Pararoseomonas sp. SCSIO 73927: one gene and its partner. The main gene of each other region encodes a partner of the protein of the gene in region 2 in a complex. Links are inferred from orthologs where the notes say so. Each region holds a gene or a part of one and is shown on either strand. Other genes may lie near its edges. The genes, in order: ssb and VQH23_RS20185.

Evidence for each region.
Region 1: the proteins of VQH23_RS20185 (region 2) and ssb are in contact, whole or in part, in a crystal structure (PDB 3C94), measured with the Escherichia coli proteins. The link is inferred for Pararoseomonas sp. SCSIO 73927 from one-to-one orthologs.

The regions. Positions count from the first base shown.
Region 1 is NZ_CP146232.1:4,508,458-4,518,280, forward strand. What follows is about bases 6,857-9,752. They hold ssb (single-stranded DNA-binding protein), read left to right. Parts: upstream 6,857-7,976; coding sequence 7,977-8,528; downstream 8,529-9,752. Other genes in these bases: uvrA (excinuclease ABC subunit UvrA), read right to left, coding at 6,857-7,645; gyrA (DNA gyrase subunit A), read left to right, coding at 8,664-9,752. Outside these bases: VQH23_RS21365 (MBL fold metallo-hydrolase), read right to left, coding at 1-654; VQH23_RS21370 (ATP-binding protein), read right to left, coding at 654-1,505; preprotein translocase subunit YajC, read left to right, coding at 1,610-1,954; VQH23_RS21380 (superoxide dismutase), read right to left, coding at 2,044-2,679; VQH23_RS21385 (squalene/phytoene synthase family protein), read left to right, coding at 2,822-3,604; VQH23_RS21390 (MBL fold metallo-hydrolase), read left to right, coding at 3,674-4,717; more of uvrA, read right to left, coding at 4,751-6,856; more of gyrA, read left to right, coding at 9,753-9,823. UniProt on the Escherichia coli protein: Plays an important role in DNA replication, recombination and repair. Binds to ssDNA and to an array of partner proteins to recruit them to their sites of action during DNA metabolism. Acts as a sliding platform that migrates on DNA via reptation.
Region 2 is NZ_CP146232.1:4,277,436-4,287,354, forward strand. What follows is about bases 3,898-6,889. They hold VQH23_RS20185 (exonuclease domain-containing protein), read left to right. Parts: upstream 3,898-4,678; coding sequence 4,679-6,100; downstream 6,101-6,889. Other genes in these bases: VQH23_RS20175 (helix-turn-helix domain-containing protein), read left to right, coding at 3,898-4,146; VQH23_RS20180 (ImmA/IrrE family metallo-endopeptidase), read left to right, coding at 4,143-4,664; VQH23_RS20190 (amino acid ABC transporter substrate-binding protein), read left to right, coding at 6,525-6,889. Outside these bases: CBASS effector endonuclease NucC, read right to left, coding at 1-501; VQH23_RS20150 (CBASS oligonucleotide cyclase), read right to left, coding at 534-1,430; VQH23_RS20155 (HORMA domain containing protein), read right to left, coding at 1,430-1,930; VQH23_RS20160 (hypothetical protein), read right to left, coding at 1,927-2,403; VQH23_RS20165 (AAA family ATPase), read right to left, coding at 2,400-3,323; VQH23_RS20170 (DUF2188 domain-containing protein), read right to left, coding at 3,407-3,628; more of VQH23_RS20175, read left to right, coding at 3,793-3,897; more of VQH23_RS20190, read left to right, coding at 6,890-7,538; VQH23_RS20195 (ribonucleoside-diphosphate reductase subunit alpha), read left to right, coding at 7,818-9,671; VQH23_RS20200 (ribonucleotide-diphosphate reductase subunit beta), read left to right, coding at 9,822-9,919. UniProt on the Escherichia coli protein: Degrades single-stranded DNA (ssDNA) in a highly processive manner.

The DNA of each region.
Region 1 (9,823 bases), 230 kb from region 2 along the record:
GGCCGTGTCCCCGGCGAAGAGGATCGCGCCTTCCGTCACGCGGATGGCGAAGCCGCCCCAGAGAGACCGGCCGCGGTCGCCAATGGCACGGGCGGAGAAGTGCCGCGCGGGCAGGTAGGTGACCGTGGCCCGGCCGACCGTGGTCTCCCCCCACCAGTCCAGCTCCTCCGCCTCCGGCAGGCCGTTGCGGGTCAGGATGCGGGAGTTCCCAAGCCCCGTGACGATCCGCGGCGCTTCCAGCGCGCGCAGCGTCGGGACGTCCAGGTGGTCATAGTGGTTGTGGGAGAGGAGCACGGCGTCCAGCGGCGGCAGCGCCTCCAGCCGCAGCCCCGGCGCCCGGGCGCGGCGCGGGCCGAGAAAGGAGAAGGGGCTGCACCGCTCCGACCAGATCGGGTCCGTCAGCAGGGTGGGGCCGCCGTGCAGGCCGATCAGGAAGGTCGCGTGGCCGATGAAGGTGATCGCGGCGTGGCCGGGCGGCGGCTCGGCCGGCGGGTCCTCCGCCGGGTCGTCCAGGTGGCGGGGCCAGGGCGTGCCGCCCCCCTCCCGCATCATCCGCCACACCTCGCGCAGCGAATTGCCCGCCACGCCTCCGTCCGGGTTGAGGAAGCGTCCGTCCGGCCCCTGCCGGGCGCCGTGACGAGCCCCTGGCCGCATCAGGCCTCCACCTTCACGCCGAGTTCCCCGGCCATGTCGAGCGCGAACTGCCAGGCCACGCGGCCGGAGCGGGCGCCGCGCGTGATCGTCCATTCCTTCGCCCGCGCCAGCAGCGCGTCGCGCTCGATCGGCAGGCCGAGCGCGGCGGCATAGCCCTCCACCATGGCGAAGTAGGTGGTCTGGTCGCAGTTGTGGAACCCGATCCAGAGGCCGAAGCGGTCGGAGAGGGAGACCTTCTCCTCCACCGCCTCGCTCGCGTGGATGGCGCGCTGCTGCTCGTTCTCGATCATGTCCCGCGGCATCAGGTGCCGCCGGTTGGAGGTGGCGTAGAAGATGACGTTCGGCGGGCGCCCGGCGATTCCGCCGTCCAGCACGGATTTCAGCGCCTTGTAGTCGGCATCCTCCCGCTCGAAGGAGAGGTCGTCGCAGAACACCAGGGTGCGGCGGGGGCTGTCCCGCAAGATCTCCAGCAGCTCGGGCAGGGTGACGATGTCCTCCCGCGCGATCTCGATCAGCGCCAGGCTTCCGGGGCGTTCCGCGTTCGCCTGGCCATGCGCCGCCTTCACCAGGGACGACTTGCCCATGCCCCGCGCGCCCCAGAGCATGGCGTTGTTGGCCGGCAGGCCGCGGGCGAAGCGCAGCGTGTTCTCCAGCAGCGCCGCCTTCTGCGATTCCACCCCCTGTAGCAGGGCGATATCCACGGCCGCGACCTTCCGGACGGGTGAGAGGCGCGGGCGGGGCCCGGGGTGCCAGATGAAGGCGTCGGCCCCGTCCAGCCGGGGCGGGGCCGGCGGCGGGGGCGCCAGGCGCTCCAGCGCCTCGGCGATGCGGGTGAGAAGGGCGGTGTCCATCGTCGTTTCCCGGTGGCCGGCCCGCCCGCGCTTGACGCGGGGGGGTGGACGGCTAGTTTCCGCCCCTCTTCGCACCCCAAGATACCGGACGGAAGCCCAGCCCCATGTTCATTTCCCCGGCTTACGCCCAGGACGCGGCCGCCGGCGGCGCGACTGCCATGATCATGCAGTTCGCCCCGCTCATCCTCATCTTCATCGTCTTCTACTTCATCCTCATCCGCCCCCAGCAGAAGAAGATGAAGGAGCACCGGGACATGCTCGGCCAGCTCAAGCGCGGGGACCGCGTGGTGACGGGCGGCGGGATGGTGGCCACGATCACGCGGGTGAAGGAGGGGTCTGACGAGATCGAGGCCGAGATTGCCCCGAACGTCCGCGTGACGATCGTCCGCACCACGATCGGCAGCGTGATCCGCCCGACGGCCGCGAACGACGCCGCCGCCAAGGCCTGAGCCGCGCGGCCCGATGGGGCCACGACCGGATACGCGAAGGGCGCCGTGGGTTTCCCCACGGCGCCCTTCCTCGTTTCAGCGCCCTTGGATCAGGCGGACTGGCCGGACTGCATGCCCTTGCCCATGAGCGAGGCCACGAACTCCCAGTTCACCAGCTTGTCCAGGAAGTTGGAGAGGTAGTCCGGGCGGCGGTTGCGGAAGTCCAGGTAGTAAGAGTGCTCCCACACATCCACGCCGAGGAGCGGGGTGCCCTCGCCGGTGGAGATCGGGTTGGCGCCGTTCGGGGTCTTGGTGATCTTCAGCTTGCCGGAGGTGTCCTCGATCAGCCAGGCCCAGCCGGAGCCGAACTGCCCCACGCCGGCGGCCTTGAAGTCGTCCTTGAACTTCTGCAGCCCGCCGAAGTCGCTCTCGATCCGGGTCTTCAGCGCGTCCGGGATCTTGTCGTCGCCGCCGTTGGGGGACATCACCTGCCAGAACAGCAGGTGGTTCCAGTGCTGGCCGGCCTGGTTCAGCACGGGCAGGGAGTCGGCGCCGCCCTTGCCGGCCTCGGCCACGATCTGCTCCAGGGTCTTGCCGGCAAGGCCTTTGCTCTCCACCAGCCCGTTCAGCGCGGTGACATAGGCCTGGTGGTGCTTGCCGTGGTGCAGCTCCAGCGTCTCCTGCTGCATGCCGCGGGCGGCGAGGGCGTTCACGTCATAGGGCAGGGGGGGCAGGCTGAAAGCCATGGGGCATCTCCTTGCTTTGAATCGGGGCCGCTGATTCGGCGCGCAATGTCGCCCCGATGGGTCCTTCGGCCAAGGGCGGGCCGGCTCAATCCAACGCGAGAGCCGCTGGACAGCGGGGCGGGCGCGGGCCAAGGGGCGCGGCATGGCCGAGACGCCCGCCCCGACATCCCTCGCCGAGTTCGCGCGCCGGCACGACCCGGACCGCTTCCTCTGCGCCCTTTTCGCGCCCGCCGCGTCGCGGGAGGCGATCTTCACCCTCATCGCCCTGAACCACGAGCTCGCCCGGGCGCGGGAGGCGGCGCGGGAGCCGATGATGGTGCTGATCCGCCTGCAATGGTGGCGGGACGCGGTGGAGGAGGCGGCGTCCGGCAACCCCGCACGCCGCCACGAGGTGGCCGGGCCGCTGGCGGATGCCCTCCGGGCCGGTGCGCTGGCCCCGGAGCCCCTGCTGGCGATGATCGACGCGCGCGAGGCCGATGAGACGGGCGAGGAGGCCACCCCGCTGTTGGAGAGGTTGCGCGGCACCGCCGGGGCCATGGCCGCCGAGACCGGCCGGCTGCTCGGTGCCACTGACGGTACCATGGAGGGGCTTCGGCTGATCGGAACGGCCTACGGGCTCGGCGGCACGCTGCGCAGCCTCTCGGCCCTCGTCGCGCAGGGGCGGGACCCGCTGCCGGAATTTGCCGACCCGGTCGAGGCGGGGCGCGCCCTGGCGAGGGAGGGGCTGTCGATCCTGGAGGCGGGCCGGAAGGCCGTTGCGGGCCTGCCGGGGCGGGCCGTGGCCGCCGCGCTGCCGGCGGTGCTGGCGGGGCGCGACCTGCGGCGGGTCCTCTCCCCCAGCTGGCAGCCCGGCGCCCCGGCCGCGCCGCGCGGGCTGGGGGACCGGGTCGCCGTGGCCTGGGCCGGTTGGACAGGGCGGATCTGACGCACTCCTGATGACGCCGCCCGGCGCACGGGTGCAAGCTGCCGGGAAGCACAGGGGAGGAGAGATCCGATGTTCTTCCAGCGAGGCCGCGCGCCCACCCGGTTGGTGGCGGAAGCGGTTGACCCCGGCCGGCGGCGCTTCCTGAAGCTCGGCTGCGCCTGCTGCATTATGGCCGCCGCCCCGCTAACCCGCGCGGAGGCGCAGGCGGCGCTCTCCGCCGAGGCGCAGCGCCACCTCGCCCTGGCGCGAGAGGCGGCGGGGACGGACCTGACGCCGCTGATGCGCCTGGCCGACATGATCGTGCCGCCTACCGAGCGCCGGCCGGGCATGGAGGAGCTGATCCGCATGCCCGCGCCCCCGCCGGGCCGGGCCTTCGACAACCTCGTCTTCCTCGGCAGCGAGTGGGTGACGTCCTGGGCCGTCCCGACCTCCGACGGGATTATCCTGATCGACGCCATGGACAATGACGAGCAGGCCGAGACCATCACGGATGCCGGGATGCGCCGGACCGGGCTGGACCCGGCGGCGGTGAAGCTCCTCGTCGTCACCCACGGCCACGGCGACCACTACGGCGGCTGCGGCCACTTCCAGCGGCGCTACGGCACCCGCGTCGTGATGAGCGGCGAGGACTGGCGGATGGTGGAGACGAAGCTCGAATTCGACCTGCCGGCCTGGGGCCGCCCGCCGCAGCGGGACATCGCGGTGGAGGATGGCGGCAAGGTCTCGCTCGGCGACACAGCGCTGGACGTGATCGCCACTCCCGGCCACACCATGGGCACCATCTCCCTGCTGATCGACCTGAAGGATGGCGGGCAGACGCACCGCGGCGTGCTCTGGGGCGGCACCGCCTTCAACTTCAACCGCCAGCCCGACCGCATTCGCCGCCTTCAGGCCTATATCGACGGCACGGCGCGGACCCGCGACATAGCGGCGCGGCAGGGGGTGGATGTGCTCCTCTCCAACCATACGGGCTGGGACGAGGCGGCGAAGAAGCTGGCCGCGAAGCGGGCGGGCGGGCCCAACCCCTTCGTCATCGGCAAGGACGCCGTGCAGCGGGCCCTGACCGTGATGCACGAATGCGCCCGGGCCACGATGGTGGTCTGGAACGCCTGAGCCGTGGCGGCGCCCCTGACCGGGGCGCCGCGGTCAGGCGCGCTTGCGCTTCTTCGCGGGCAGCGGTGCCTGGACCCCATGCGCCGAGAGCAGGGGCGCGAGGAAACGGCCGGTGTGACTCTCCGGGCTCGCGGCCACCTCCTCCGGCGTGCCCTCGGCCACCACGCGCCCGCCGCCATCGCCGCCCTCCGGGCCCATGTCCAGGATCCAGTCGGCGGTCTTGATGACCTCCAGGTTGTGCTCAATTACCAGCACGGTGTTGCCCTGGTTCACCAGCGCGTGCAGCACCTCCAGGAGCTTGCGCACATCCTCGAAGTGCAAGCCTGTGGTCGGCTCGTCGAGGATGTAAAGGGTGCGCCCGGTTGCGCGGCGGGCCAGCTCCTTCGCCAGCTTGATGCGCTGCGCCTCGCCGCCCGAGAGGGTGGTGGCCTGCTGGCCCAGGTGGATGTAGCCCAGCCCCACCTCGCTCAGCACCTTCAGCTTGTCCCGGATGGCCGGAACGGCGGAGAAGAACTCCAGCCCCTCGTCCACTGTCATCTCCAGCACGTCGGAGATGGACTTGCCGCGGAACTTCACCTCCAGCGTCTCGCGGTTGTAGCGCTTGCCCTTGCAGGTGTCGCAGGTGACGTAGACATCGGGCAGGAAGTGCATCTCGATCTTGATGAGGCCGTCACCCTGGCAGGCCTCGCAGCGTCCGCCCTTGACGTTGAAGGAGAAGCGGCCGGCCTTGTAGCCGCGCGCCCGGGAGTCCGGCAGCTCCGCGAACCAGTCCCGGATGGGCGCGAAGAGGCCCGTGTAGGTGGCAGGGTTGGAGCGCGGGGTGCGGCCGATCGGCGACTGGTCGATGTCGATGATCTTGTCCAGCAGCTCCAACCCCTCGATCCGCTCGTGCGGGGAGGGGACCGTGCCGGCCCCCATCAGGCGGCGGGCCGCGGCCTTGTACAAGGTCTCGATCACCAGGGTGGACTTACCGCCGCCGGAGACGCCGGTGACACAGGTGAAGGTGCCCAGCGGCATGCTGGCGGACACGGATTTCAGGTTGTTGCCCGAGGCGCCGACCACCTTGAGCTGCCGCTTGGGGTCGGGCTGCCGGCGCTGCGCCGGCACGGGCACGGAGCGGCGGCCGGAGAGGTAGGCGCCGGTGACGCTGTCCGGGTTGGCGATCACCTCCTCCGGCGTGCCCTGGGCGATGATCCGGCCGCCCCCGGCGCCGGCAGCTGGGCCGATATCCACCAGGTAGTCGGCGGCGCGGATCGCGTCCTCGTCGTGCTCCACCACCAGCACGGTGTTGCCGATGTCACGCAGGCGCCGGAGCGTGACGAGCAGGCGCTCATTGTCCCGCTGGTGCAGGCCGATGGAGGGCTCGTCCAGCACGTAGAGCACGCCCGTGAGGCCGGAGCCGATCTGGGAGGCCAGCCGGATACGCTGGCTCTCGCCACCCGAGAGGCTTGCAGAGCCACGGGCGAGGGAAAGGTAATCCAGCCCGACATCCACGAGGAAGCGCAGCCGGTCGTTGATCTCCCGCAGGATCCGGCGGGCGATCTCCTGCCGCTGGGGGGAGAGCTGGTCGAAGACGCCCGCGAACCACTCCATGGACTTCCGGATGGACAGGTCGGAGGCCTGGGCGATGTTCAGGTCCGCCACCCGGACGGCCAGCGCCTCCGGCTTCAGCCGCGCGCCCTGGCAGACATGGCAGGGGCGCTCGGACTGGTAGCGCTGCAGGTCTTCCCGGACCCAAGGGTTGTCCGTCTCGCGCAGGCGCCGCTCGAGGTTTGGGATCACCCCCTCGAAGGCCTTCTTCACCTCGTAGGCGCGCAGCCCGTCCTTGTACTTCAGGGTCACGACATCCGAGGTGCCGTGCAGGATGGCGCTCCGAACCGCCTTGGGCAGGTCGGCCCAAGCGGTGTTGGTGGAAACCTTGAAGTGCCGCGCCAGGCTCTCGAGCGTCTGGTCGTAGTAGGGCGAGGAGGAGCCGCCGGCCCAGGCGGCTACGGCGCCCTCGGCAATGGTCTTCACGTCGTCCGGCACGACCAGGGCGGGGTCGAAGAACTTCTCCATCCCCAGCCCGTCGCATTCCGGGCAGGCGCCCTGGGGCGAGTTAAAGGAGAAGAGCCGGGGCTCGATCTCCTCGATAGTGAAGCCGCATTCCGGGCAGGCGAAGCGGGAGGAGAAGACGGTCCGCGCCCCCTCCTCCCCGGGCTTGGCATCCGCCCCTTCCAGGTAGATGACCCCGTCCGAGAGGCCGAGCGCCGTCTCGAAGCTGTCGGCCAGGCGCTGCTGGGCGCCCTCCCGCACCACCACGCGGTCCACCACCGCCTCGATGTCGTGCTTCAGCTTCTTGTTGAGGGCGGGCACCTCCTCAATCCGGTAGAGGGTGCCGTTCACCTTCACCCGCTCGAAGCCCCGGCGCTGGAGTTCGGCGATCTCCTTCTTCCACTCGCCCTTCTTGCCGCGGGCGATCGGGGCCAGGACCAGCAGCCGGGTCCCTTCCGGCATGGCCAGGGTCCGGTCCACCATCTGCGAGACGGTCTGCGCCTCGATCGGCAGGCCTGTGGCCGGGGAGTAGGGGATGCCCACCCGCGCCCAGAGCAGGCGCATGTAGTCGGCGATCTCCGTCACCGTGCCGACGGTGGAGCGGGGGTTGTGGGAGGTGGTCTTCTGCTCGATCGAGATGGCAGGCGACAGGCCCTCGATGCTGTCCACGTCCGGCTTCTGCTGCAGCTCCAGGAACTGCCGGGCATAGGCGGAGAGGCTCTCCACGTAGCGTCGCTGGCCCTCCGCGTAGATCGTATCGAAGGCGAGGGAGGACTTGCCGGAACCGGAGAGGCCGGTGATGACCGTCAGCGTCCCCTTGGGGATGTCGAGGTCGATGTTCTTGAGGTTGTGCTGCCGGGCGCCGCGGATGCGGATATGGCCGCCGCTGCCGATCTCGAGCCCGCCCCGGTTGGCAAGGCGGCCGCTGGTCTCGGGAAGGCTGTCAGGCACAGGCGATCCGACCCTTTGTTCGCATTGTGTTCAGGGATGTTTGCCACCATATAATGGCGGCGGGAAGAGGTTGCCGGGGGGCGCCTCGTCCCTTCCCCCCGGGGGGTGGCCTTGCCGCCTCCCGGGGGGTAGCTTCTGCGACCCGCCTGGGTTTCCCCGTGAGGATTCGTGGGCGGGCGGCAGCGATTCGCGGCCCCGGCGCGCGGAACCGCTCGAAATTGGTTGTGGATGGCTTCGGCCCGGGCTTCCCCGGCCGGGCAGGGATGTGGGTGGCATGGCCGGCGTCAACAAGGTGATCATCCTCGGCACGCTGGGGCGCGACCCCGAGGTGCGGAACTTCCAGAACGGCGGCCGGGTGGTGAACCTGCGCCTGGCGACCAGCGAGCGCTACAAGGACCGCGAGGGGAATCAGCAGGAGCGGACCGAGTGGCACTCGGTTGCTATCTTCAACGAAAAGCTGGGCGAGATCGCCGAGCGCTACCTGAAGAAGGGCAACCAGGTCTACATCGAGGGCGCGCTGGAGACCCGGAAGTGGACCGACCAGCAGGGCCAGGAGAAGTACACCACCGAGATCGTGCTGCGGCAGTTCCGGGGCGAGTTGACCCTGATCGGCGGCCGCGGGCAGGGCGGCGGCGGGGGTGAGGAGGGCGGCTTCGGCGGCGGCTCCTCCGGTGGTGGCGGCTATGGCGAGCGCGGCGGATCCAGCGGCGGCGGCTACGGCGGCCGGTCCTCCTCCTCCGGCGGCGCCAGCAAGCCCCGTAGCGGCGGGGGTGGCGGCGGCTGGGACGCGCCGAAGGCCGACCTGGACGACGACATCCCGTTCTGATGGCCGCAATGCTGGCGGCAGGCTCTTGATGGCCGTTCTGGCCGGATTGGAAGGCGATAAGTGAGCGAGACGGAAGGCGGACCGCCGGACGAGCGGCCCTTCGACGAGACGGCGCCCGTCACCATCGAGGCGGAGATGCAGCGCAGCTACCTCGATTACGCGATGAGCGTGATCGTGGCGCGCGCCCTTCCGGACGCGCGGGACGGGCTGAAGCCGGTGCACCGCCGCATCCTGTTCTCCATGAACGAGAACGGGTTCACGGCGGACAAGCCCTACAAGAAGTCCGCCCGCGTAGTCGGCGACGTGATGGGTAAGTACCACCCGCACGGCGACAGCGCGATCTACGACGCCATGGTCCGCATGGCGCAGCCCTTCTCCATGCGCGTGCCCCTGATCGACGGCCAGGGCAATTACGGCTCCATGGACGGCGACCCGCCGGCGGCCATGCGCTACACCGAGGCGCGGCTGGCGAAGTCCGCGACCGCGCTGCTGGCCGGGATCGACGAGGACACGGTCGACTTCTCGCCCAACTACGACGAGAGCGCGGAGGAGCCGCGGGTCCTCCCGGCCGCCTACCCGAACCTTCTGGTCAACGGCTCCAACGGCATCGCCGTGGGCATGGCGACAAACATCCCCACCCACAACCCGGGCGAGGTGATCGACGCGACGCTGGCGATGATCGCCAACCCCGACGTCACGCTCGAGGAGCTGATGGGGATCATGCCCGGGCCGGACTTCCCGACAGGCGGTCTCATTCTCGGCCGTGCGGGCATCCGGGCCGCCTTCGAAACGGGGCGCGGCTCCATCCCCGTGCGCGCGCGCTGCGAGATCGAGGAGATGCGCGGCGGGCGTTCCGCCATCATCGTCACCGAAGTCCCGTACCAGGTGAACAAGGCGACGCTGATCGAGCGCATCGCCGACCTGGCGCGGGCCAAGCAGGTGGAGGGCATCTCCGACCTGCGGGACGAGAGCGACCGCGACGGCATGCGCATCGTGATCGAGGTGAAGAAGGACGCGACGGCGGAGGTGGTGCTGAACCAGCTCTACCGCTTCACGAACCTCCAGACCTCTTTCGCCGTGAACTTCCTGGCGCTGGACGACGGCACGCCCCGCCAGATGGGCCTGCGCGACGCGCTGCAGGTCTTCATCCGCTTCCGCGAGGAGGTGATCACCCGCCGCAGCCGCTTCCGGCTGAACAAGGCTCGGGATCGCGGCCATATCCTGATCGGCCTCGCCATCGCGGTCGCGAACATCGACGAGGTGATCCGCATCATCCGCGCCAGCGCGGATGCCGC
Region 2 (9,919 bases):
TGAGGCTCCGAGAGCAGGACTCCATTCGCTTTCAAAAGTCAGGAGGCCGCCCAAGATCGGGATCAACGGTTTCGCGGGATAGACGCCCTTGGCATATGGAATCGGTAGGCTCGTGCGGTGAAGGCACCTGACACTTGCAACTTTCTGCTGCGCGTATGCCACTAGGCCGGCATTCGCCGTCTGCTTTGCCTCGAAGACGGCGTAGACGCTCTCGGCCGGGATGATCGTCTCGTTCTCATATGTGAAAATGAAGGGTGAATACTGGCGATCGAAAATCACAACATCGATCTGTTGGCTGAAGTTGCCCAGGCTATCGACAACATGCGCCTTGGAAGCCTGATAGCGCTTCGGCAAATATGTCTCCAGCATGCTGATCCAAACATTCTCGCTGGCATCGCCCTTCGTCCCCGGGTGGCTGAACGACTTTCGGACGGTTGCGAGACGCTGCTGAATGTCTTCATGCAACGAGGAAAGAAGCTGGGACAAGGACCATTCCGACATCGAAAAACTCCGTGGGATTTTGATGGCTGTCGTTAAGACAGCGGAAATTTCGGGCCGAACAATTCCCGCCAGGCGCGCAACGCCTCTCCGTTACGGCCGTGGCGGACATGGTCGATTGCAACGGTTGCTTCACGCTCCGCTGCACGCAGAAGGTCGCGCGCCCGCGTCTTGCGGGCCGTGTCCATGCTGTTGCTGATCGGCGGACCGAGGCCGGCGGGATCAGGCCACTCGTCGAAAACCCGGGCCGCGAGCGTTGCAAAGAACCCCTGAATCTCGCGGTCAAAGCTGCCACCCCAGCCGCCATAAAGACATTGCATTGCCATGACTTCGATGAGGAACGAGGGCTTCACCGGCTTCTCGCCGTGCTTGGGGTTGTTGTTCCAGTATTTCAACATCCGCACGAGACCCTTCCATTCGTTTGAATAGGCCTGATGTGCGGTCGTTGCCTCTGCGGCATGGGTCTGAGGGTTGGTCCCGATCCACTTGCCGATTTCGTTATCAGGAATCTCGAAATTTTCATCTTTGTCGAAAGCAGGAACGACATCGACACTGATGACTCGGTAATCGGTGTTATCCTCGGCATCCGCCCTCACGCCAAAATCGACGTTGATCGAGCGGTTCTGCTTCTTGGCCTTGTCGCCGTACTTCTCGACCAAGGCGTTGTGAAAATCAGTCAGCACAACCGATGGCGCTTTGGAACGATAGTGATCTTCCGACGGTTTCAAGACGAAGAAGATGTCGACGTCTTTCAATGGCTTTGTCTTGGTCCAGCGCGCATAGGATCCGGTCAGGAAGCTCCGGTCGATCTTGAACTTGGTGTCCAGATAATCCCGGACTTCCTTCTGGCGCGCGGAGGCGTTTGCCTGCTCACGATCGTTCAATTCCAATCGACTTTTGAATTTCCGGAACGCTTCGTCGATCGTGAGCATCAAGCTCTCCTAAGATAAGAGGTGCTGGCGCCAAGGCCGCTGTGTTCGACAGTCGTCCCGAGGCTTTGACGAACCATGCCCTCCGTCGAACGGCCGCTCGCCTTGCTCCACCCAGCCACGTCGGGACGTCCCGGCTTGCTTTGAAGAAGGAGTCGATACCGCGCCTCGCTCGGAACCAGCCCCGCCTTTCTGATGGCGTATTTGAGCTGCTCGGTATCCGTCCAAAAACCGCCATCGCCTCCGGACCAGCCATAGGCGATGTCGATGTCCCACCGGACAATCAGCGCGTCCGTTCTCGGGTTGTAGATTTCCAGCTTTACGGTTTCGAGATCGCCAGTGTTCAACCAGGTCTGCACACCGCGCATGTGCAGTTCCCAGTCGCCGACAAACTCGGTTGGATCGAGGCCCACAAGGCGGATGATGTCCTTCAAGCTTTTGAGGATGTTGTCAGCCACATAGGTGACAGAGTGGGTATAGGTGTTGACAGCGACGCTGGTCATGAGCCCAGAAACCCTTTCGGATCGAATATAAGGGTCTGTGATTTCGTGGTCGCCGACTCGTCTGCGCTGGAGACAGCCGCATCAAGATCGCGCGCCGTGATGCGTGTGCTGTGCTTTTTGAGCGCAGCCTGGACCCATGCGAGATCGTCCGCCAGGCAAGGCAGCGATACCCGCCAATCCCCTTTCAGCGGGTCAAAGCCAAGGGAGTCTTCATTCGCACCGGAACCGTCGATGGCGTCATCGTCATAGAGGCAATAGATGCGCGTGCGCGGACCATCGCAGGTGACTGTGATCGCGGCGTCCTTGGGCGCCTGATCAGCGATCACACTGGCGGCGACACCGGTGACGGCAAGAAGCTCCGTCCGTGCATCTCCTGCCTTGCCCTGAGTCAAGAGATCAACGATCGCCGTCCAGGTCCGTGAGGCGTCGCGCTCGGGCGTACTCTTGAATGTGCGGCTGGCAACGGTGCTCATGACGCCTTGCCTCCCGACATACGGCCCGCCTTGGCAGCGCGCGCCGCGCCTAACAGATCCTCGAGCGTGACGCGTTCGGGATTCATGGCCGTTTGCGGGCTGCTGGCCAAGGCGTTGGCCACCATCTTGCGGATGGCGCGTCCGTCGAGCCCGACGCATTCGGCCGCGCAGCGGTCGAAACCCGAGGTCGTCGGCAGCTTCGCGATGGCTGGATAGGTCTTGCCGAGACCAGTCAGGCAATCCTTCAGGATAAGCCCGCACGCTTCACGATCGGGCAGCGGCACATGGACGACCAGGTCACAGCGCGAGGTGAAGGCCGCGTCGACCGCCTCGGGAAAGTTGCTGGTGGCAAGGAACAGCAGGTTCGGATGCCGTTCGGCCAGAGCGTCAAGTTGAACGAGCACGGCATCGGTTGCGCGGTGGATATCGATCGGATTGGCCTCCAGGCTCATTTTCGACCGGTCCGCGGCAAGCGTCTCGACTTCATCGAGGAGCACAATCGTCGGTCCTGCGGCGGCCGCTTCGGCGATCGACTGTGAGAACAGCTCCGAGACCGCACGCTGGGTCTTGCCCATCGCCGAACTGGTTAGCGCGTGGGGCTCGACTTCGAGCAGGCGGAACCCGCCGCCAGGAAATGTCTCGGCGGTACGATGTGCCAATCCGCGAGCGAGAGATGTCTTGCCGGTCCCTGGTGGTCCGACAAGCATAATGACGCCGTGGAGCGGAATAACACTACGGTCGACCTTACCGCGCATCGTGAAGTTCAGCATCGCCTGCGAGAGGAGCTGGGCCTTCAGGCGCTCGTCCAGGATGATCGAATTCCAGAGTGCTCCGAGCGCGGGATCGGGAAGCCGGCGTGCGCGCTGGATGCCCTTGGGTTGATTGAAGTCCTCGTTCTGCACCGCCGTCAGCTTCTGCATCGTGATCGTCCTCGCGTCGCCTGCCTGGCGGGTTGAATGCGAAAGTTGGAAAAACTGAGCCCAAGCGGCTGCGGCCGCTGGGCTTACCCCTTCGGAGGGAAGGGATCGTTGCCGTAGGAGTTGGCGTCCCGGATGCGACCGTCGGGACGGTGTATCACCACCTCGCCGCGCTCGCGGATCGCGGTGTTGCGCGCTGCTTCGGTTGCCTGCGCCTGGGTGCTGTGTGTCGTTCCCACGCGGGAAGCTCCCTCACGGCGCGTCGCCCAACCGGAATCGTGGGGAACGACATGGATGCGTTTTGACATTCTGACTTCCTTCCTGCTCGCCGCTGCCCGAATCGGACATTCACCGACGCCTAACCAATTTCAGGACGCTGGATTGTTGTCAATACACACATTTTAAATGACAATATTAAGCACATTGTGTTTGTGACATTGACATCGTGCGGTGTGGAACGCAAACATTGGGAATGCCAGATGAGTCGATCTATGTAGCGTTCGGGAAGCTTGTCGCTTCGAGGCGAAAGACACTTGAACTCACCCAAGCCGAGCTGGCAGCCAAAGTGGGTATGTCGCGTGCGTCAGTGGCAAATATCGAGAGCGGCCGGCAGAACGTGTTGTTGCATCACGTCTACAGTCTCGCGTCGGCGCTGGAATTTTCAAAGCCCGCCGATTTGCTACCCGCCGTGCCAAAACCACAGCCCCGTGAGGATATGCAGATGATCTTGTCAGACGAAACAGTGACCGCTCGCGGCAAGGCGCAGATCAATGATCTGATCGCGGATGCGCTTGCGCGCCATAGTTCCGGAAGAGCCGGGTCGTGACCGCCAACCCCGAAATGGCGCGGGAAGCTGCGCGCAGGATGTTGCGGGAGTTCGGAGTGAAGGGAGCCCCAGTTCCCATTGAGCGCATTATCAAGGCTAGGAACGTTGTACTTCAGTATGCGCCTCTGGAGGACGATCTCTCCGGCATGGCCTTCATAAAGGACGGCATCGGTATCATCGGCGTGAACGCCTTGCATCACCCGAACCGGCAACGGTTTACGGCCGCACATGAGCTTGGGCATCATGTGTTGCATGCCGCGAATATCCAGAAGGCCGTGCATGTCGACAAAGGGTTTCGGGTTCTGTTGCGCGATGACGTCTCGTCACAGGGAATCGACCCTCTGGAAATCGAGGCCAACGCATTTGCGTCTGAGCTACTTATGCCTCGAGAATTCCTTGCGAATGCCCTGGACGCTAGTGGACTGGACATGGAGGATGACGTCGGGATTGAGGTGCTTGCAAAAAAGTTCCGGGTGAGTGCATCCGCGATGCGGTTCCGCCTAGCGAGTCATTTCTAGGCGAGGGGGTGTGTATGGGCTTCGTATTCTTCGACACGGAGACAACGGGGCTCAGGCATGGTTTCGATCAGATCGTGCATTTCGCGGCAATACGGACTGACAACGATCTCAACGAGGTCGATCGGTTCGAGGCGCGCTCACGTCTTTTGCCGCATGTCGTTCCCCACCCGAGCGCACTTCTGACAAACGGGCTGCCAATTGAACGCCTCACCGATGAGGGGTTGCCGTCGCACTATCAGATGGTCCTCCTTATCCGAGAAAAGCTCCTGTGCTGGTCTCCGTCGATTTTTGTGGGCTACAACTCCATCCGGTTCGACGAGGAAATGCTCAGGCACGCATTTTTTCAGACGCTGCAGCCAGCTTATCTCACCAGCAGCCACGGTAATTCCCGCGCCGATGTTCTGGGCCTTGTAATGGCGGCGGCGGGTCTATCACCGGCCAGCCTGTCTGTTCCCTACGGGCCAGAAGGGCGCCCGATTTTTCGTCTGGAACAGCTTGCATCGGCAAATGACGTTGCTCACACAGACGCGCACGACGCTATGGGTGATGTGGTTGCCACGCTCGGTCTTTGCCGCCGCGTCCATGAACGATCGCCCGAACTCTGGCATCGCTTCGTGCGCTTTTCGAAGAAAGCGACTGTTGGAGATTTCGTCGACACCGAAGACGGGTTTTTCCTCACCGAGTTTTTTGGCAATGCGCCCTATCACACGCCGGTTGTGTGTATCGGCGCAGATCCGGATCAGCCCAATGGTAGGTTCTGCTTACGTTTGGACGTCGCCCGCGAAGAGCTTGCTGTGATGACGGAAGAGGCGTTCCAGAGCTACTTGTCAGCAAAACCAAGTCCTGTCCGAAGGCTCCGAATCAATGCTGCCCCTACATTGACAGCTTTCTACGATGCGCCCGACGCCATGCTCGACGGCGCCGACATTGATGATCTGGAGAGACGTGCCCGGAGCATCAAGGAAGATACGGCGCTGCGCTCTCGGATCATTGAGGCCTTCGTGGCGACGCGAGCACGTCGTTCGCCGTCTAGCCATGTGGAAGGGCGGATCTACGAGGGCTTTCCTGGTCGAGATGACGAGGATCGCATGGCAAAATTCCATACCGTGGGTTGGGGGGAGGCGGCGGCCATCGTTCAAGAATTTGACGATGAACGGCTCCGGGTTTTTGGTCGGCGATTGATCTACTACGGCGGCCGGTCGGCCTTGTCGGATGACGTGAAGCTTGGTGTGGAGTGTGACTTGACCGACCGTCTGATAGACCATGCCGCTGGGGGCTTTACGCTGCGTCAGGCACTTGACGAGACGGAGCGGCTGTTGGCTGAAAATGGTGCTGACGCCAACGGGATCTTGTCCAGCTATCGCGAATACCTCACTCATCGTATCAAACGTGTAACGGAGTTCCGCGCCCGGCGGTTTGTCGTCGAGCCGCGTTAGCGCGCCCAAGCGCCGTCGATGGGGGTGGAGCAATCAGGCTTCAGCACTCACTCGATTCAAGGTACGTATGCTGCTAAATGACGTTGATGTTCCTTTCGGGCAGTCCTCTGAGTAACGCTCGGCAGGCAAAAGAACGGGCTCTGAGCGGCGATTGACCTCGATAGATGCCGGACCCGCGAAAATATTTTTCTGGCAGTTTTCCCAATGAAATCAAAAGCGTACAATTTTGACGGCCATGCAATCGGAAAATGGCCGTCGAAATGGGGTGTTATCCTATAGTTTTCAAAGCCTTATAGGCTATCTGAACAATCGAGTGGGAGTGAGGGGCTAGGGGGGGCCACCGCGCCCGCCCCCTGGGAAGCGGGGCGGGAAGGGGACAGAATGGGCGCCCGCCCGGCGAAACCGGGGAATGGAGGAAACGCCCATGCTCAAGACAATCCTGGCCGCCGGGGTGGCGGCGCTCCTCGCCCTGCCGGCGCTCGCCCAGCCCGCGCCGGACACCGTGGCCGCCATTCGGGCGCGCGGCTCCCTAATCTGCGGCGTCACCCCGAACTCGCCGGGCTTCGGCACGCCGGACAGCCGCGGCGAGTGGCACGGGATCGACGTGGATTCCTGCCGCGCCATCGCGGTGGCCGTGCTCGGGGATGCCCGCAAGGTGCGCTTCGTGCCGGCCAGCACGGCGCAGCGCTTCACCATGCTGCAATCCGGCGAGATCGACGTCCTCGCCCGCGTGACGACCTGGAGCATGGCGCGCGAGGGCTCGCTGGGCCTGGCCTTTGCCAGCATCAACGTCTTCGACGGCCAGGGCTTCCTGGTGAAGTCCGATTCCGGGATCACCAGCGCCCGCCAGCTGGACGGCGCGACGATCTGCCTGCTGCCCGGCACCACGAACGAGCTGAACGTGGCCGACTACTTCCGCACCCACAACATGCGCTTCACCCCCGTGGTGATGGACAGCATCGAGGAGCTGCGCGCCGCCTTCCTTGCCGGCCGCTGCGATAGCTACTCCACCGACGCCTCGGCCCTCGCCTCCTACCGCGCCAGCCACGGGGCGAACGCCACCCGCTTCGTCGTGCTGCCCGACATCATCTCGAAGGAGCCGCTCGGCGTCGCGGTTCGCAAGGGCGACTGGCGGTTCTTCGACATGGCCCGCTGGGCGCACTTCGCCATGGTGACGGCGGAGGAGCTGGGCATCGACAGCCGCAACATCGGCAGCTTCGCGAACAGCACGAACCCGGACATCCAGCGCTTCCTCGGCCGCTCGGGCGAGCTCGGGCAGGGGATGGGCATGAGCAACGACTGGGCGGCGCAGATCGTTCGGCAGGTCGGCAACTTCGCCGAGGTCTGGGATCGCAACATGACGCCCCTCGGCATCCAGCGCGGCATCAACGCCCTCTGGACCAAGGGCGGTCTGCAGTACGCGCCCCCGCTGCGCTGAGGCCTGCATTCAGCCCCGCGCATGGCGCGGGGCTGTGGATTGCGGGGATCACGGGGAGGCTTCAGCCTCACAAAAATGTTCTCCTTTGATGACAGCCGGAGGAACGCTGTGCGACTCGCTGAAAAGATGCGAGTCGTTCGGCGCAACCTGTCCGGCCGTGTCGAAAACGCCACGGCAACTCACCACATATAGCGCTCGTTCTCCCCGGGCCACGCGATATCTTGTGCGGGTAGCGTCCCAGAGGCATCCTCCGCCGCGGGGGAATTCAGGGGTTTCGAGATGTTTGATGCCATCCAGCTTGAGGGCCATGGCCAGGTTCAGGTCGATCGTTCGCGCGACGCCCTGCTGACGGCGTTTGGCAAGGACACGCTGAGCGATCGCTATCTGATGCCTGGCGAATCGTACCAGGACCTCTTTGCCCGCGTCGCCAGCGCCTATGGTGACGACGCGGCGCATGCCCAGCGCATCTACGACTACATCTCGAAGCTCTGGTTCATGCCGGCCACCCCGGTGCTGTCCAACGGCGGCACCAAGCGCGGCCTGCCCATCTCCTGCTTCCTAAACGAGGCGGATGACAGCCTCGACGACATCGTGGGGCTGTGGAACGAGAACGTGGCGCTCGCCTCCAAGGGCGGCGGCATCGGTTCCTACTGGGGCAATCTGCGCTCGATCGGCGAGAAGGTCGGGCAGAACGGCAAGACCTCCGGCATCATCCCCTTCATCCGGGTGATGGACAGCCTGACGCTCGCCATCTCCCAGGGCTCGCTCCGCCGCGGCTCGGCCGCCGTGTACCTGCCGATCTCCCACCCGGAGATCGAGGAGTTCATCGACATCCGCCGTCCGACCGGCGGCGACCCGAACCGCAAGGCGCTGAACCTCCACCACGGCATCCTCATCCCCGACGCCTTCATGCGCGCGGTGGAGGCCGACGAGGAGTGGGCGCTGACCTCGCCGAAGGACGGCGCGGTGATCCGCAAGATCTCCGCCCGCGGCCTCTGGATCCGCCTGCTGACGGCGCGGATGGAGCAGGGCGAGCCCTACATCATCTACTCGGACCACGTGAACCGGGCGATGCCGGAGCATCACAAGCTTGCCGGGCTCGAGGTGAAGACCTCCAACCTCTGCTCCGAGATCACGCTGCCGACCGGGCGCGACCACCACGGTCGCAACCGCACCGCCGTGTGCTGCCTCTCTTCCCTGAACTGCGAGACCTGGTTTGAGTGGAAGGACGAGCCGCGCTTCATCCCGGACGTGATGCGCTTCCTCGACAACGTGCTGCAGTCCTTCATCGAGAGCGCGCCGGACAGCATGGCGAAGGCGAAGTACAGCGCCATGCGCGAGCGCTCCGTCGGCCTCGGCGTTATGGGCTTCCACTCATTCCTGCAGGCTCAGAACGTTCCGTTCGAGAGCGTGGTGGCGAAGGTCTGGAACATCCGGATGTTCAAGCACATCCGCGCCGGTGCCGACGCCGCCAGCCGCGAGCTGGCCGCCGAGCGCGGGCCCTGCCCGGACGCGGCCGAGTACGGCATCATGGAGCGGTTCTCCAACAAGATCGCCATCGCCCCGACGGCCAGCATCAGCATCATCTGCGGCGGCGCCTCCCCGGGGATCGAGCCGATCGCGGCGAACGTCTACAACCACAAGACGCTCTCCGGCTCCTTCATCGTGCGGAACCCCTACCTTCAGAAGGTTCTGGCGAAGCACGGGCGCGACGACGAGGAGACCTGGACCTCCGTGACGGTCACCAAGGGCTCCGTGCAGCACCTGGACTTCCTGACCCAGCAGGAGAAGGACGTGTTCAAGACGGCCTTCGAGCTGGACCAGCGCTGGGTGGTGGAGCACGCGGCGGACCGCACGCCCTATATCTGCCAGAGCCAGTCGCTGAACGTCTTCCTGCCCGCCGACATTCACAAGCGGGACCTGCACCAGATCCACTACACGGCCTGGAAGAAGGGCGTGAAGTCGCTCTACTACTGCCGCTCCCTCTCCATCCAGCGCGCGGACACGATCAGCGAAAAGGTGGCCGTGCAGCCGAAGCTCGGCTACGCCGTGAACGACGTGGAAGCGCTGCCGCTGGTGGCCGCCGCGCCGGCCGAGACGACGAACTACGAGGAATGCCTCGCCTGCCAGTGAGTCCTCGGCTTCGTCGGCCCGCGTGATCTGACGTAACCAGTCGTGATTGGACCGCCGGCCTCCGGCGGTCCCACGCTGCTGCCATTCCGGCGGGGGGCCAGCCCGGCCGGGAACCCCTTCAGTTCTCCATCGCCCATCAGGAAGCCCACCATGCCCGACGGCGCCATCACCCGCGACGAGCTGCCCGTGCGGTTCGACCTCCTCACGGCTAACCCCGTGTACAAGCCCTTCCGCTACCCCTGGGCCTA